DNA from 2 places in the Uliginosibacterium flavum genome. Region 1 is predicted to be linked to the other one. Evidence: predicted binding sites of a transcription regulator. Region 1 holds the regulator's gene; the other holds the start of a gene.

Region 1 (8,145 bases):
GCCCCGCCTCGGTAACGCTCAGTCCCTGCTCGCTCAACTCAAGCAAGCCAGCCGCTTCCAAACCCTGCAGTGCATCCAGTTCAGAGGCGAAATACTCGGAAAAACGAATAGGGAACCTCGCCTCGACAGCCGTAAAATCCAGCGCAAAATCACACATCAAGGCCTGAATGATGGCGTTTCGCAGGATATCGTCTTCGCTCAAGGTCCAGCCACGCATGAGCGGAAAAGCGCCCTGATCGATGGCCGCGTAATACGCCTCCAGATCACGCTGATTCTGACTGAAAGCGCCACCCGCCTTGCCGATTGAAGATACGCCAAAGGCCAGCAGATCACATTCGGCGTGGGTGGAATAACCCTGAAAATTGCGCTGCAAGCGGCCTTGGCGCTGGGCGACAGCCAACTCGTCATCCGGCCGTGCAAAGTGATCCATGCCGATGAATACATAGCCCGCATCGGCCAGCTTGGCGATGGCCAGAGACAGAATCTGCAACTTTGCATCCGGCGAAGGCAGATCAGCCGCCTCGATGCGTCGCTGCGGCATGAAACGAGTCGGCAAATGGGCGTAGTTATACAGAGCCAGGCGATCCGGCTGCATGGCCAGCACCGTGTCCAGCGTCTTACCGAAGCTCTCGACGCTCTGGTGCGGCAGACCATAAATCAGGTCAACACTGATCGATTTGAAGCCGTATTGACGCGCAGCATCCAGCACCACGCGCGTTTCCTCGACCGACTGGATGCGATTGACCGCCTGTTGCACATTGGGATCAAAATCCTGCACCCCGAGGCTCATGCGGTTAAAGCCCTCGCTTGCGAGCAATGCCACAATTTCCGGCGTGACCTTGCGCGGATCGACCTCGATTGAATACTCGCCATCCGCCTGCAAGATGAAGTGCTCACGAATACTTGCCATCAGGCGCCGGATTTCATCGGGCTGCAGGAAAGTGGGGGTGCCGCCGCCCCAGTGTATCTGCTGCACATTGCGCGGCTCCGGCAACAATGCGGCTTGCATCGCCATCTCACGCGCCAGATAGTCGACGTACTTCGCCGACAAGGAGCGATCCTTGCTTATCACCTTGTTGCAAGCGCAGTAGTAGCAGATCGTGTTGCAGAAGGGGATGTGAAAATACAGTGACAGCCCGCTGGCAGGATCAATTCGCTGCAGGTGTTGCTGCAAGCTTGCCGCATCAAAATTGTCGGAAAACCGATCAGCTGTCGGATAGGACGTGTAGCGCGGGCCTGGCACATCAAAACGCCGAATCAGGTCGGGGTCAAAGCTGATCGTTTGTTTCACGATTCATGTTCTTTTCAAGTGGTTGAAGACAATCGCAGAGATAGTAAGCAAATACGTTGATGTTGATCAATTCGCAAGGTAAACTCTAATCCGTGGACCAAAAAGTTACCATTCCCCTGACTTCAAACAATATGCGCGTTGCCTGTTCTGAGTGCAATCTTCGCGAGCTGTGTCTCGCCGTCGGTCTTGATGATGAAGATCTGTACAAACTCGATGACATGGTCACCAAGCGCAAGCTCAAGCGCGGCCAACAACTTTACCGTGCTGGCGATTCGTTTGATGCCATTTACGCCATTCGAACCGGCTTTTTCAAGACCGATATCCTCACCGAGGAAGGCCTTGAACAAGTAACCGGATTTCAGATGGCAGGTGAAATCCTTGGCATGGATGGCATCAGCACGGATCGTCACGTCTGCAACGCAACCGCGCTGGAAGACAGCGAGGTCTGCCTGATGCCTTACGATCAACTCGAAGAGCTGTCGCGCCACATCAAATCCCTGCAGCAGCAATTCCACAAGTTCATGAGCCGCGAAATCGTGCGTGACCAGAGCCTGATGATCTTGCTCGGTTCGATGCGTGCAGAAGAGCGGATCGCCGCCTTCCTGCTCAACTTATCGCAGCGCATGCGGGTGCGTGGCTATTCCGCCTCCGAATTCCACTTGCGCATGACCCGTGAAGAAATCGGCTCCTACCTCGGTCTGAAGCTGGAAACGGTCAGCCGCGCTTTCTCGAAATTCCACGACGAAGGCCTGATCGGCGTTCAGCAGAAATACATCCGCATTCTGAATGCGGATGGCCTCAAGGCCTTGCTCAACCACACCCCCTCCTGATCGGAACTACCGCGTCCCAAAACAAAAGAGACGCCACGGCGTCTCTTTTGTTTTGGCGATAACAGACCCGCTTACCGCAAACCCAGCACATCCTGCATGTCGTAAAGCCCGCTGGCCTTACCCTGCAGAAAGGCTGCCGCGCGCAAGGCGCCCGTCGCGTAGGGCATGCGGCTGCTGGCTTTGTGCGAGATTTCGACGCGCTCGCCCAAGCCACAGAACATCACCGTGTGATCACCAATCACGTCGCCGCCACGTACTGTCGCAAATCCGATGGTTTCCGGCTTGCGCTCTCCTGTTACGCCTTCACGGCCATAAACAGCGCAATCCCTGAGATCGCGATCCAGCGCCTTGGCAACGACTTCACCCATGCTCAGAGCCGTACCCGAGGGCGCATCCACCTTGAAACGATGGTGCGCTTCGAAAATTTCCACGTCGTAACCCGACGCCAGAATTTTCGCGGCCAGATCCAGAACCTTGAACACCGCATTCACGCCGACCGACATGTTCGACGCAAACATCACGGGAATCTCACGCGCAGCCTCGCCGATCAAAGCCTTCTGCTCCGCCGTAAAACCTGTCGTACCGATAACCAGGGAACGCTTGAGACGCCGCGCCACGCTCAGATGCTCCAGCGTCCCTTCGGGGCGCGTGAAATCAATCAGACAGTCAGACACAACCAATGCGGCCTCCACGTCACTGCCAATCATCACACCACATGCATTACCCATCAACTCGCCCGCATCGCGTCCAATAAACGGGCTGTCGGCACGATCCAGGGCGGCAGAAAAAACAACATCAGGCATTTGCAGGGCGGCTTCAATCAGCATGCGCCCCATACGTCCGGAAGCTCCGGCAATAGCGACTTTGACGGTCATCGAAAATCCTCTGGGAATGAAGCGGAGCGACGCGAGGCCGCTCCGGGTAATCAGGGCTTGGCGGCGGCCGGACCAGTGATGTCGATCACACGTGGCGCAATCGGAACTTCAGCGCGCCCCGCGGCTACATCACCCTCGATACGATCAAGCTTGTCTGCAATAAAGAAAATTGCGACGCTGCGACGCTCCGGCTCGGCATAGCCAGTCGAAAACTGATAAACGTAATCCCAGCGATCTGCATGAAACACATCCACCAGCAGGGGCGAACCCATCACGAAGCGCACCTGCTCCCGGCTCATGCCTGGGGAGAGTTGTGACAGCATTTCCTGCGTTACGGCATTACCTTGGCGCACATCGATACGAAAAGGCTTGATGACATTGCTGAGCATGCTGGACGAGCAGGCTGTCAGCAGACAAACAACGGCTGACAGAAAAACGGGTCGCAAAACCATACGGACGGACTCTCGTGACATCGATAATCGGGGGTGCGCGCACCCGGAAACATTCCAAGACGAACGCTTGGACTATATCATACGGCCCCACACCCCACTCACCCGGAGACAGTGATGCCCCCACCGCAAAGCCTCAAGGAAACAGGTCTGAAAGCGACATTACCGCGCCTGAAGATTCTCGACCTGTTTCAACGCACCGCCGAGCGCCACCTCTCTGCTGAAGACGTGTACCGTCTGCTCCTCGCAGAAGAGCTGGATGTCGGTCTGGCAACCATCTACCGGGTACTCACCCAGTTCGAACAAGCCGGCCTGCTCAAGCGTCACCACTTCGAATCAGGCAAAGCCGTATTCGAACTCGACAAAGGTGATCACCACGATCACATCATGTGCGTCGACTGTGGTCGCGTTGAAGAATTCTTCGACCCGGAAATCGAGGCTCGCCAGAATGCCGTGGCTGCAGCACAAGGATTCAGGGTGCGCGAACACGCCATGTATCTGTACGCCGAGTGCATCAAGCCGAACTGCCCCAACAAAGGCAGCAAGAAACCGGACTGAACTGCAGGCCCCGAAAACGACAAAGCCGCCCACGAGGCGGCTTTGTCGTTTCACCAGCACCTGCCTGCAGAGCCCCCATTGACGGACTTCTTCAGGCAGGCATGCCGCAAACCGGCTCCAGTAGCCGCTCTGCAGACAGGCACACTGCAGATCACATCACCGCGCCGATCTGCCAAGGCAGGAACTCATCATTGCCGTAACCCAGCACTTCACTGCGAGCTTTCTCGCCCGACGCGTAGCGGATGATCGCATCGAAAATTCGCTGACTGATGTCCTGCATCGGCACGCCATCCAGCAAATCGCCGCAATTCACATCCATGTCATCGCGCTGACGATTCCACAGCGCGTTATTGGTTGCCAGCTTGATGGTCGGCACGCCGGCACAGCCAAAGGCTGAACCACGCCCGGTGGTGAAACAGATCAGCTGCGCGCCGCCAGCGGCCTGCCCCGTTGCAGAAACCGGATCGTAGCCGGGCGTGTCCATATAGACGAAACCCTTGGCATCAATTTGCTCGGCGTACTCGAATACACCGTTGAGCGTCGTGGTGCCACCCTTGGCTACGGCGCCAAGAGATTTCTCCAGGATCGTGGTCAGACCACCCGCCTTGTTGCCGACAGAGGGATTGTTATCCATCTCGCCACCGTTGCGACTGGTGTAATCCTTCCACCAGCTGATGCGGCCGATCAGCTTCTCAGCAATCGCCGGGGTTGCGGCACGACGCGTCAGCAGATGTTCAGCTCCGTAAATTTCCGGTGTTTCCGAAAGAATCGCCGTCGCGCCATGCGCTACCAGCATATCCACCGCGCCGCCCAGCGCCGGGTTGGCGGTAATGCCGGAATAACCGTCCGAGCCACCACAGTTCAGGCCGATGATCAAATGGCTGATCGGCGCAGGTTCGCGCTGCACGGCATTGGCCGCCGGCAACATCGCCTCGACCATCTCAATACCGCGCGCAATCGCCTTGGAGGTGCCGCCCAGATCCTGGATATTCACGCTCTGCATCATCCCGGCCGGATAAGTACCCAGCTCTTCGATCAGCGGCGCTACCTGATTCATTTCGCAGCCCAGACCGACGAAGAGCACGCCAGCAAAGTTCGGGTGCTGCGCATAGCCGAGCATGGTGCGCTTCAGGGCCAGCATGCCCTCGCCTGCGCTGTTCATGCCACAACCCAGTGGGTGCGGCATCGGCACAATGCCATCAATATGCGGAAACGCAGCCAGACGCTCCTTGTTGAAATGATTGGCGATGGCGCGCACGACGGTCGCCGAACAATTCACGGAAGCAATCACGCCGATATAGTTGCGCGTGCCAACCTTGCCGTTATGGCGCTTGAAGCCCATGAAGGTCGCCGGCTGAGCAACTTTGGCGGTGTCATGTACGCCCTGACCGATGGCGTAATCGCGTTCAAAATCCGCAACCCCCAGATTATGCACATGCACGTGCTGGCCAGCGACGATGTCCGTCTTGGCAAAACCAATAATCTGGTTATAGCGATGCACAGCCTCACCAGCCTTGATGTCGCGGGTTGCGACCTTGTGGCCAGGTGGGATCAGATTGCGCACTTCAAAATCTTCGCCCGGAACACGGTTACCCGGCATCAACTGACGCGTGGCGATCACCACGTCATCATTGGCATGCAAGCGAACGGCAATGGATGCATCCATAATCAAGCCTCCTCAGCCATGGCTGTCATCGCGGCCTTGACGCCCAGTGCCTTGATGCTGGCCAGCGAGCGAACAACCTGCTCGTTCAGCCCCGGCACTTGATTCAGGTCCTCACCCCACAAGCGCACATCGCCGAGCAGGCCACGAACCAGCGCAGTCAGATCAGAACCGCCTTGAGCGGCACGCCACGCATCCCCAATCACCGATAGCACATCAGGATTATCGCGAATCGGATAGCTCTGACCGGCGCGATCACCGACAAACTCACCCGCCGCATCAAACTTGCCATGATAGAAATTGAGCAGTGCGGCCAAAGAAAACGACAAGCCGGCCGGCGCCTTGCCGTATTCCCGTGCGTAATCCTTCACCGTCGGCAGCACGCGCACCTGCCACTTGGAGACAGAGTTCAGCGCAATGGAAATCAGCTCATGGCGAATGTGCGGATTGGCAAAGCGCTCCATGATGGTGTCGGCATAGCTGCGACGCTCGGCATCGGGAAGCGGAACGAAAGGCACGATTTCCTTGAACATCACGCGATTGAGGAATTTCGACACCACCGGATCTTCGGTCATGGCCTGCACCGTATCCAGGCCGGCGCAGAATGCGGCCAACGATGAGGCTGTATGCGCGCCATTCAGGATGCGCACCTTGCGTGTACGGTAGGGCTGCAGATCGTCGGTCCACACAACATCCAAGCCGGCTTTATGCAAGGGCAACTCGTCAGCCAAGTGGGCCGGACCTTCAATCACCCACAGCAAGAACGGCTCTGCCGCCACCATCAGCGGATCTGTATAGCCCAGATCGACGTAGAGGCCTTCGGCTTCCGCCGCCGGGAAGCCCGGCACGATGCGATCCACCAGAGTGTTGCAGAAATAGTTGTGATCCTTGACCCAGACCACGAAGTCAGCCGGCAATTTCCAAGCTTCAGCGTGCTGCAGCACAATGCTGCGCAGCTTCGTGCCATTCGCCTCAATCAGTTCGCAGGGCAGGAAGACCAGACCACTCGCAGCCGTGCCGCCCAGTTTCTGAAAGCGCGACCACAGCAAGGATGCGACCTTGGCCGGAAAACTGTTCGGGCACACGTCAGGCGCAAACGCTTCATCAACATGCGCGATGCCCGCTTCGGTGGTATTCGAGATCACGAAGCGCAGGGTCGGATCCTGCACACAGGCGAGCATCTCGCTCCATTGTGAATAGGGGTTCAGCGCCGTATCGACACAGCTGATGATGCGGCGTGAATCGACCGTCTGGCCGCCCTGCACACCGCGCAACAGCACCGTATACAAACCATCCTGAGCATTGAGCATGTCGGCCAGACCACGCGCCAGCGGTTGAGCAATCGTCACGCGGCCGTTGAACAGCCCCGCACCATTGGTTACATCGATAAGCCAGTCGGCGAAGCCGCGCAGGAAGTTACCATCACCGATCTGCAGGATGCGAACGGGTGCCTTGGCAGGCACAGCTTCTGGACTGAAATCGGCACGCAGCTTGCCGGTGCTGAGAATATTGCGATTGAGTGCGGCCACAAACGAGCTCCTTGAATGGCGTCGAACGCAGCGCCACTCAAAAAGAAGTGGGCAATACGCCTGACAAATTATCGATTTGCAGGCATATTAGCCCAAGTTGCCTGACAACTTCAACTCGTGTAAACCCGGATTTCAGCCAAAAAAGAAGACCGGCATCGCGGCTAGAGGAATAATCGCGCCGGGGTACTGAACCACAATGGAAGCCAATTTGTTGCCGTAGCGCCCTGCTACCTCGGGTGGTTGCCCCGCCAGACGCGCTGCCAGATAGCCGCCGGCAAAAGAGTCGCCTGCGCCGGTGGTATCCACCACTTTTTCAACCCGGAAAGTCGGCACCATGACCACTTCCTGTCCGCGCACGCGGATCAGGGTTGGATCGACACCGCGCTTGACCACCACTTCGTCACAAGGCAGCGAATACGCGTGAGCTAGCGCAGACTCTTCGTCCAGCCCGTAAAGCGCGGCATTGTCTTCCAGGGTAATCAGGGTCAAATCGGCATTGGCGAAAGCACGGTCGTACCAAGCCTTGGTATTCGGATCGCCACGCCAGACGCGCGGACGGTAGTTATTATCAAAGTACACCTTGCCTCCACGGGCGCGCAGGCGGTCGATCAAACCAAACAAGGTCTCGCGACCAGCGTCGGGCAGCACAGCCAGACTGATCCCGCTGTAATAGAGCACATCCAGCTCATCAATGTGCTGGCCCAGCAGACTGTCCTGCTGCCCCAGGAAAAAATCCTTGGCGGCACTCATGTCACGCCAGTAATAGAAGGTCCGTTCACCCGTCTCATCAACCTGAATGGTGTAAAGCCCCGGCATCTTGCCTTCGACGCGGCGCACCATACAGGTATCGATACCTTCTTTTTCCCAAGCATCGACCATCATGGCACTGAAAGCATCTGTGCCAAGTTGGGTCGCATACGAAACCTGAATGCCAGTATCTGCACCCAGCC
Region 2 (8,145 bases), on a different contig from region 1:
GGCTGTAAAGGCCGTGGCGTATTGTCCGATCGCTGCTGCGTCACGGTTGGCGCGCATGCAGTCAAAAATATCGCTGGCCAGGATGGTCGCCTGGGTGCGCATCTGGGAGCTCTGGTTGAACCGTAGTGAGGTCATCTGCAGCGCCGCCAAGCCGAGTAAGCCAAGTGACAGTACGACCATGGCCACCAAGACTTCGATCAGTGAGAAGCCGAGATGAGCGCGTCTTTTGAATTTGTGCGGATGTGTTTGCATGGCGAGGCTCGGTTCAGGGGCAAAGGGTTCGAGTGATTCGGCTACTGCCATTGAGTGCGACAGTCAATGTGCGCTGGCGGTCTGCGCCAACACCACAGTCTTTAGGGGTCAGGACGAAGCTGACGGGCAGGGTTACTTCCCCCATACCCTGTTTGAATACAATGGCTGCTGCAGGGCTGGCGGTGAGACGTTCGAGGGGCTCATGCTGGAGGATGGTAACGGCTACGCCATTGGTACCTGTGGTTGTGACAATCCAGCCGCTGGCAAAGCTGACGCCGTTGGCGGGAGCAAAAGTCACATCTCCGTGCATGGCTTTGCTTCTGGCGGTCATGAGCGAACCGAGCAGGGTGTTGGCCTCGGAGGTCGTCTGCTGATTCTGGATGAAATCCTTGAAGCTGGGGACCGCGATCGCCATCAGGATGGCGCCAACCGCGATCGTGATCATCAGTTCAATGAGAGTGAAGCCGCTGAGTTTTTTCATGATTGCAGCCTGATTGATAAATTTGCCAAATTCAACAATTTCGCGATGAGAGGAAATCCTGTAGGGACGGGTGGACGGATTGTTTGAGTGAGTGTGAAATACGTCACGCTTGTGGCTAACGACAGACGCTGCGCATTGCTTGAACGCTTTGCCTGTTGAGGTATTCCAATTGTTCGCATACAATGCGCGTCCTTCGCTGCTGTAGCTCAGTTGGTAGAGCAACTGATTCGTAATCAGTAGGTCACCAGTTCGATTCCGGTCAGCAGCACCAGTTTGGGAAAAGGGTTGTGTCTTCGACACAGCCCTTTTTTCTTGTCTGTCGCTCAGCCAATCCTGGCTGGTGCTGCGTTGTAGAATCGTCATTTCTTTCTCCGCTCAGGCCATCGTGACTTCCGATTTACAGCCCTCAGCCGAACCTTCTTGTTTCCATTGTGGTCAGCCTGTGCCGCCGGGGCTAGGGCTGTTTGTGCCAGTGGACGGTCAGCCGCGACAGATGTGCTGCCTTGGGTGTCAGGCGGTATGCGAGGCGATCCTAGCGAACGGTTTGACCGATTATTACAGTCACCGTTCCGCCTTGCCCGAGGCTGCGGAAGTGGCTTTGCCACAGGCTTTGGCGGATTTGGGTTTGTTCGATCACCCGGACTTTCAGCAGGGTTTTGTGCGGCCTCTGGAAGGTGATGAGCGTGAGGCGGATCTGATTCTGGAAGGCATCACGTGCGCAGCATGTGTGTGGCTGAATGAACGCCATCTGATGCAGTTGCCAGGCGTGACGGCAGTGCAGGTTAACTATGCGACGCGACGTGCGCGCATCCGTTGGCATGCGGACGAAATCCAGCTTTCGGCGATTTTGATGGCGGTGACGTCCATCGGTTATCGCGCCCATCCTTACGACCCCTTGCGTTCCGAAGAGCTGGCTCAGCGCGAGCGGCGTGCTGCCTTGTGGCGTCTGTTCGTGGCAGGCTTCGGGATGATGCAGGTGATGATGTATGCGCTGCCTGTATACATAAGCGACGGCGACATGAGTGCCAGTGTGTTGTCCCTGATGCACTGGGCGAGCCTCTTGCTGACCCTGCCGGTGGTGTTCTATTCGGCGGCACCCTTCTTTCAGCGCGCCTGGCGGGATTTGCGTTTGCGCCGGGCGGGAATGGATGTGCCGGTGGCGTTGGGCGTGGGTTTTGCGTTTGCGGCGAGTGTGTGGGCGACGCTGATGGCCTCGGGCGAGGTGTATTTTGATTCTGTGTCGATGTTCGTGTTTTTTCTGCTCGGAGGCCGTTATCTGGAGCTGCTGGCGCGCCAGCGTGCCACGCGCGGGGCCGAGACGCTGGGACGCCTGCTGCCGAGTTTTGCGCGGCGCCTGAGTGCGGATGGTCTGGTTGAGGAGCGAGTGCCCGCTAGCCAGCTGGTGGCGGGAGATCGTGTGCTGATCCGGCCGGGCGAGACGATTGTGGTGGATGGCCTGGTGCTGGCTGGGCGCAGTGAGGTGAATGAGGCCTGGCTGACGGGTGAGAGCGCGCTGGTGGCCAAAGTGGTTGGCGATGCGGTGCTGGGTGGCAGTCTGAATGGTGCTGGTGCGCTGGAGGTGGAGGCGTGCCAGGTGGGCGAGGCGACCCGGCTGGCGACGATTCGACGTTTGATGGAGCGTGCGGCGGCTGAACGACCGAGAATCGTGGAGCAGGCGGATCGGGTGGCGGGCGTGTTTACGCTGGTCTTGCTCGGGCTGGCTGTGCTAGCCGGGGTGTATTGGTGGCAGGTCGATGCGGTGCGGGCCATGCCGATATTTGTGGCGGTGCTGGTGGTGAGTTGTCCGTGCGCTTTGTCGCTGGCAACGCCGGTGGCGCTAACCGTGGCGACGGACGCGTTTGCTCAAGCCGGTTTATTGGTGACGCGCGGGCATGCCATCGAAACGCTGGCGCATGCCAGCCACTTTGTGTTTGACAAGACAGGTACCTTGACGACAGGCGTACTGCGTGTGGAAGAGGTGGTTTGTGCGGAGGGCGTGGAGCCGGCACAGGCCTTGGCCCTGGCGGCGGCGTTGGAGACGCATTCCGAACACGCGATCGCGCGCGCCATCGTGGTGGCTGCCGGTAGTAGTATTCACGCCGCGAGTGATGTGGAGATCCGCATCGGGCAAGGCGTTGCGGGCAAGGTGGCTGGAGAGCCGCATGTGCTGGGCCGCTACGAGCATGTTGCTCCGTGTGCCGCGTCTGCATTGCCTCTTCAGCTGGTGTTTGCTGGTGATCGGACGGTGGTGTATCTGGCGCGGCGGGGGCAATGGCTGGCGGCGCTGGTGCTGGGCGACAGCTTGCGTCCTGAGGCCGCTGGTCTGGTGGCCGGGTTGCGGGATGCTGGCTGTGGAGTCAGTATCTTAAGTGGTGACGCGGCGCCGGTCGTGGCTGCGGTGGCGAGTGTGCTTGGGGTTGCGGATGCCCGGGCCGGACTGACGCCCGAGGGCAAGCACGCGGCTCTACGCGAATTGCAGGCCAGCAGCGCGATCGTGGCGATGGTCGGCGACGGGATCAATGATGCGCCGGTACTGGCGCAGGCGCATGTGTCGATTGCAATGGCGGGCGGCACGGATCTGGCGCGCAACCAGGCGGATATTGTGTTGCTGAATGATGCGCTGGATCGCTTGCTGCTCGGCCGCCGTCTGGCACGCAAGACTTTGGCGGTGATTCGCGAGAATCTGGCTTGGGCTCTGGCTTATAACCTGCTGGCAATCCCGGCGGCGATGGCGGGCTGGGTGACGCCGTGGATTGCGGGGCTTGGCATGGGTGCAAGCTCCTTGCTGGTGGTGTTGAATGCACTGCGAATTGCGCGCGTAAAATAACGTGCATGGAAAATAGCCTCTACATTCTGATCCCGCTTTCGGTTTTGCTGGTCTTCGTGATCGGCCTGATTTTCTGGTGGTCGGTGCGCAGCGGTCAGTTTGATGACCTGGAGGGGCCCGGTTTTCGTGTTCTGATGGATGAAGATGCGCCGCCTGCGCAGCCAGACAAAATCGTGCCCGAGCAAGAAAATAAGACTTTGGTGTAGTGCGCTTGATCCTGGTCAAGCCTCGTAGCAGGCGCCAAGGCATACTTCGTTCAAGCCGACGGGGGCGTCGGCGGCGAGAAGAAAATCAGCCGCAATGGTCAGGTTTTCGGCTCGTGAAGTCTCTCTGTTGGGGTTGGGGGTGCGCTTGTCGCACCCTTTTTTTCGCCCTGAAATCGGGAGCCGCGAGCTAGAAACCCTTCTCATCGTGCTAGAATTTGCGCCAGCGCAAAAACTCACTTGATGTTGATCAAAAGTGGGCCAAGAGGGCAAGGATAAACCCTCCTGTTGATCTCGGTGGTGCCGCTGTAGCTGTCTGGCTTCACGGCTGCGTCACCGGATCGATGCTCCGTTCGGTTTCGGGGTGGCAGGCGCTGGGTTCCTTCTCTAATGCGAGGTGGTCTTATGCAAACCCAGGCGACTTACGACTATCAGGTCGTGCGACAGTTCGCGATCATGACGGTTGTTTGGGGCATCGTTGGCATGCTGGTGGGCGTGATTATCGCCGCACAGCTTGTCTGGCCCGATCTGAATATTCACGAGTATCTGCACTTCGGGCGTTTGCGCCCGCTGCACACCAACGCGGTCATTTTTGCGTTCGGGGGCTGTGCGCTGATGGCGACATCGTTTTATGTCGTGCAGCGAACCTGCCACACCAGTCTCTTTTTGCCCAGGTTGGCTTCCTTTGTGTTCTGGGGCTGGCAGTTGGTCATTGTGCTGGCAGCCATTACCCTGCCGCTGGGCTATACCTCCGGCAAGGAGTACGCCGAACTGGAATGGCCTATCGACATCCTGATTGCGGTTGTCTGGGTCTCCTATGCGGTGGTGTTCTTCGGTACGCTGGTCAAGCGCAAAACGCCGCATATTTACGTTGCCAATTGGTTTTACGGTGCCTTCATCCTGACCGTGGCAGTGTTGCACATCGTTAATTCAGCTGAAGTGCCATTCTCGATGATGAAGTCCTACTCCGCTTACGCGGGGGTGCAGGATGCGATGATCCAGTGGTGGTATGGTCACAATGCGGTGGGCTTCTTCCTGACCGCAGGCTTCCTCGGGATGATGTATTACTTCGTGCCCAAGCAGGCCGGCCGGCCGGTGTACTCGTACCGACTGTCGGTGGTGCACTTCTGGGCACTGATCTTCACTTACATGTGGGCCGGTCCGCACCATCTGCACTACACCGCCCTGCCTGACTGGGCTCAGTCGGTAGGTATGGTGTTTTCTCTGGTTCTGCTTGCGCCAAGCTGGGGCGGCATGATCAACGGGATCATGACAATGTCGGGTGCCTGGGACAAATTGCGCACCGATCCGATCCTGAAATTCCTCGTCACCTCGCTGTCTTTTTATGGCATGTCGACCTTTGAAGGCCCGATGATGTCGATCAAGACGGTGAATGCCTTGTCTCACTACACCGACTGGACGATTGGTCATGTGCACTCGGGCGCTTTGGGCTGGGTCGGGATGGTGTCCATCGGTGCGATCTACTATCTGCTGCCGCGCCTGTATGGCAAGACCGAGATGTATTCGACGCGCTTGATTACCCTGCATTTCTGGATTGCGACTATCGGCATCGTTCTCTACATATCGTCAATGTGGATCGCCGGGGTGATGCAAGGGATGATGTGGCGTGACATGAACGTCGATGGCACGCTCAAGTGGGCTTTCATCGAAGTGGTCAAGGAAACTTATCCGTACTGGATTGTCCGCTTCCTGGGAGGTCTGCTCTATTTGGGTGGCATGTTCATCATGTTCTATAACATGGTGCGCACGATTGCCGGCCAGAAGGCTGTGAACGCACCGGTGCTGGCTCCGGCTGCGGCACACTGAGGGGATTCGACATGAAACTGAATAATGAATTGATCGAAAAGAGCGTCCCCCTCTTGGTCGTGCTGACCTTGTTGGTGATCAGCGTGGGTGGTTTGGTGGAAATTGTCCCGCTGTTCTTCCAGAAGTCGACAACGGTAGCCGTGGAGGGTGTCATGCCCTACGATCCGGCGCGCTTGCTGGGCCGCGACATTTATATCCGTGAGGGTTGTTACAACTGTCACTCGCAGATGATTCGCCCCTTCCGGGCTGAAACCGAGCGTTACGGTCACTATTCTGTGGCCGGTGAGTTTGTGTATGACCATCCGTTCCAGTGGGGTTCCAAACGCACAGGGCCGGATCTGGCGCGTGTTGGCGGACGTTATTCTGATGTTTGGCACCGCACTCATATGCTCAACCCGCGTGATGTGGTGCCGGAATCGAACATGCCAGCGTTTGCCTGGCTGGATCGTCCTGCGCAGGTGGACGACGTTCAGGCGCGCATGAAGGCCTTGCGCATGGTCGGTGTGCCCTATACCGATGCGGAAATTGCTGCTGCGCCCGAACAGGTCAAGGGCAAGACCGAGCTTGATGTGCTGATTGCCTACCTTCAGGGTTTGGGCACGGCCATCAAGAACAACAACTGAGCTCCGGAGGCGATCATGGATATCGATAGCGTACGTTCATTGATGACTGCTCTTGGTTTCGGGTGTTTCGTGGCCATTGCGTTGTGGGCATACAGCCACTCAGCCAAGAAGGGTTTCGATGAGGCCGCCATGTTGCCATTTCAAGAAGATGATGAAGTGGGCAGCCAGCCTGCTTCTCGCTCGCATACTCAGGGGTAAGCATCATGAGTGATTTCGTCAGCGATTTCTGGCATTACTACATTGTGGTGCTGGTAGGTTTAAGCTTGGCTTTCTGTGCCTGGATTCTCATTTCCAACATGACCAAGCGTGAGAAAGGGCCTGTCACCCTGCATCACCACATCTGGGATGAGGATCTTCAGGAATATAACCACCCACTGCCTCGCTGGTGGCTGTATCTGTTCTGGATGACGCTGGTGTTTGCCGTCGCGTATCTGCTGCTATTTCCCGGCCTTGGCGCATATAAGGGTTACTGGGGCTGGAGCGAGAAGGCGGAGTACGAAGCCGAGGTGAAGGCTGCCGAGGCCAAGTTCAAACCGATTTACGCCAAGTACGCCAAGCAGGATCTGATTGCGGTGGCGGCAGATCCCGAGGCGCAGGCCATGGGACAGCGCCTGTTCCTGACCTATTGCTCGCAATGCCATGGTGCCGATGCGCGTGGTGCCAAAGGCTTTCCGAATCTGGCTGACAATGACTGGTTGTATGGTGGTGAGCCGGAAACGATCAAGGCGACGATCACTGCCGGGCGCCAGGGCGTGATGCCGGCGTGGGGGGCTGTGTTGGGGGCTGATGGCACCCGGGATGTCGTCCATTACGTTCGTTCATTGTCTGCTCTGGCCAGTGATTCGATTCGCGCGCAGCGCGGCAAGGCTGCGTACATGCAGAATTGCGTGGCTTGTCATGGCGCAGAAGGCAAGGGTAATCCTGCTCTTGGTGCCCCAAATCTTACCGACCGTACCTGGTTGTGGGGTTCCTCGGAGACTGCGCTGACCGAAACTATCAGCAAGGGGCGTCAGAATCAGATGCCTGTATTCAAAGAGTTCTTGGGTGAAGACAAGATCCATATACTGTCCGCGTATGTATTGAGTCTGTCGAAGAATCAAAACAAGTAATTCCAATTCCTGATAGAAACGATACTTTGTTGACTTCGCCTTGCCGTGCCATAGCACTGTCTGCGGTTCGTCTTAGCGTCTCGTCTCTATCTTGAATTGGAATAAGGATTTGCCGGGGCGCGCAAGGCGCCCCGGTTTTGCCTTTCGGGGCAAGCATTTGCAGCTGATATGGCTGCGTGCGGAGAGCGCAGCATGAGTCACGAAAACAGTCATTCCGATGCCAACGCCGACTCTGAGGCCAGGCTGAATGTTGCTGCGCAGGTAGTCAGGGTGCATGCACGCGCGCGTGCCGCTGAAGATCTGGATTCGCTCTACGAAGTTCGTCAAAAAGTTTATCCGCGCGCAGTGACCGGGCTCTTTGCCGCGTGGCGCTGGGCGCTGGTGTGGTTCACCCAGATTGTATTTTACGGTTTGGCCTGGCTGCCCTGGAATGGACGCCAAGCCGTCCTCTTCAATCTGGCCGAGCGGAAGTTTTACGTGTTTGGCTGGGTATTCTGGCCGCAGGATGTGTTTTATCTGGCGGTTATCCTGATCATCTCGGCCCTCTCCCTGTTTCTGTTTACCGCTGTGGCAGGGCGCCTGTGGTGTGGCTATGCCTGTCCGCAGACGGTCTATACGCAGATTTTTCTCTGGGTTGAAAAAGTCATCGAGGGTGATCGCGCCAAGCGCATGAAGCTTGATGCCGGCGCGACCAGTGGCCGCAAGTTTTTACTCAAGTCGGCAAAGTACGCGGTGTGGATCCTGATTTCATTCTGGACGGGCATCACGTTCGTAGGCTATTTCTCGCCCATCGCCGAATTGATGCCGAAGCTTGTGAATGCCT

The links. Region 1 encodes FNR, which switches genes on or off when oxygen is low (the NO sensors DNR and NnrR bind a similar motif). Its sites were predicted from a motif close to TTGANCTAGNTCAA; they were not measured.
Region 2: the regulator FNR is predicted to act here: its motif matches at 4,004-4,017, upstream of ccoN (cytochrome-c oxidase, cbb3-type subunit I).

Annotation. Positions count from the first base shown of each region.
Region 1 covers NZ_JBEWZI010000019.1:33,491-41,635, forward strand. Annotated here, with positions in the region: gene hemN (oxygen-independent coproporphyrinogen III oxidase) at 1-1,291, opposite strand, end outside; gene fnr (fumarate/nitrate reduction transcriptional regulator Fnr) at 1,384-2,121, shown strand; gene dapB (4-hydroxy-tetrahydrodipicolinate reductase) at 2,193-2,996, opposite strand; gene ABXR19_RS15630 (outer membrane protein assembly factor BamE) at 3,047-3,385, opposite strand; gene fur (ferric iron uptake transcriptional regulator) at 3,563-4,003, shown strand; gene ABXR19_RS15640 (UxaA family hydrolase) at 4,155-5,669, opposite strand; gene ABXR19_RS15645 (tagaturonate reductase) at 5,672-7,195, opposite strand; gene ABXR19_RS15650 (sugar kinase) at 7,328-8,145, opposite strand, start outside.
Region 2 covers NZ_JBEWZI010000010.1:115,978-124,122, forward strand. Annotated here, with positions in the region: gene pilV (type IV pilus modification protein PilV) at 1-252, opposite strand, end outside; gene ABXR19_RS10990 (GspH/FimT family pseudopilin) at 266-733, opposite strand; tRNA gene ABXR19_RS10995 (tRNA-Thr) at 929-1,004, shown strand; gene ABXR19_RS11000 (heavy metal translocating P-type ATPase) at 1,119-3,560, shown strand; gene ccoS (cbb3-type cytochrome oxidase assembly protein CcoS) at 3,566-3,766, shown strand; gene ccoN (cytochrome-c oxidase, cbb3-type subunit I) at 4,169-5,590, shown strand; gene ccoO (cytochrome-c oxidase, cbb3-type subunit II) at 5,602-6,213, shown strand; gene ABXR19_RS11020 (cbb3-type cytochrome oxidase subunit 3) at 6,229-6,411, shown strand; gene ccoP (cytochrome-c oxidase, cbb3-type subunit III) at 6,417-7,322, shown strand; gene ccoG (cytochrome c oxidase accessory protein CcoG) at 7,515-8,145, shown strand, end outside.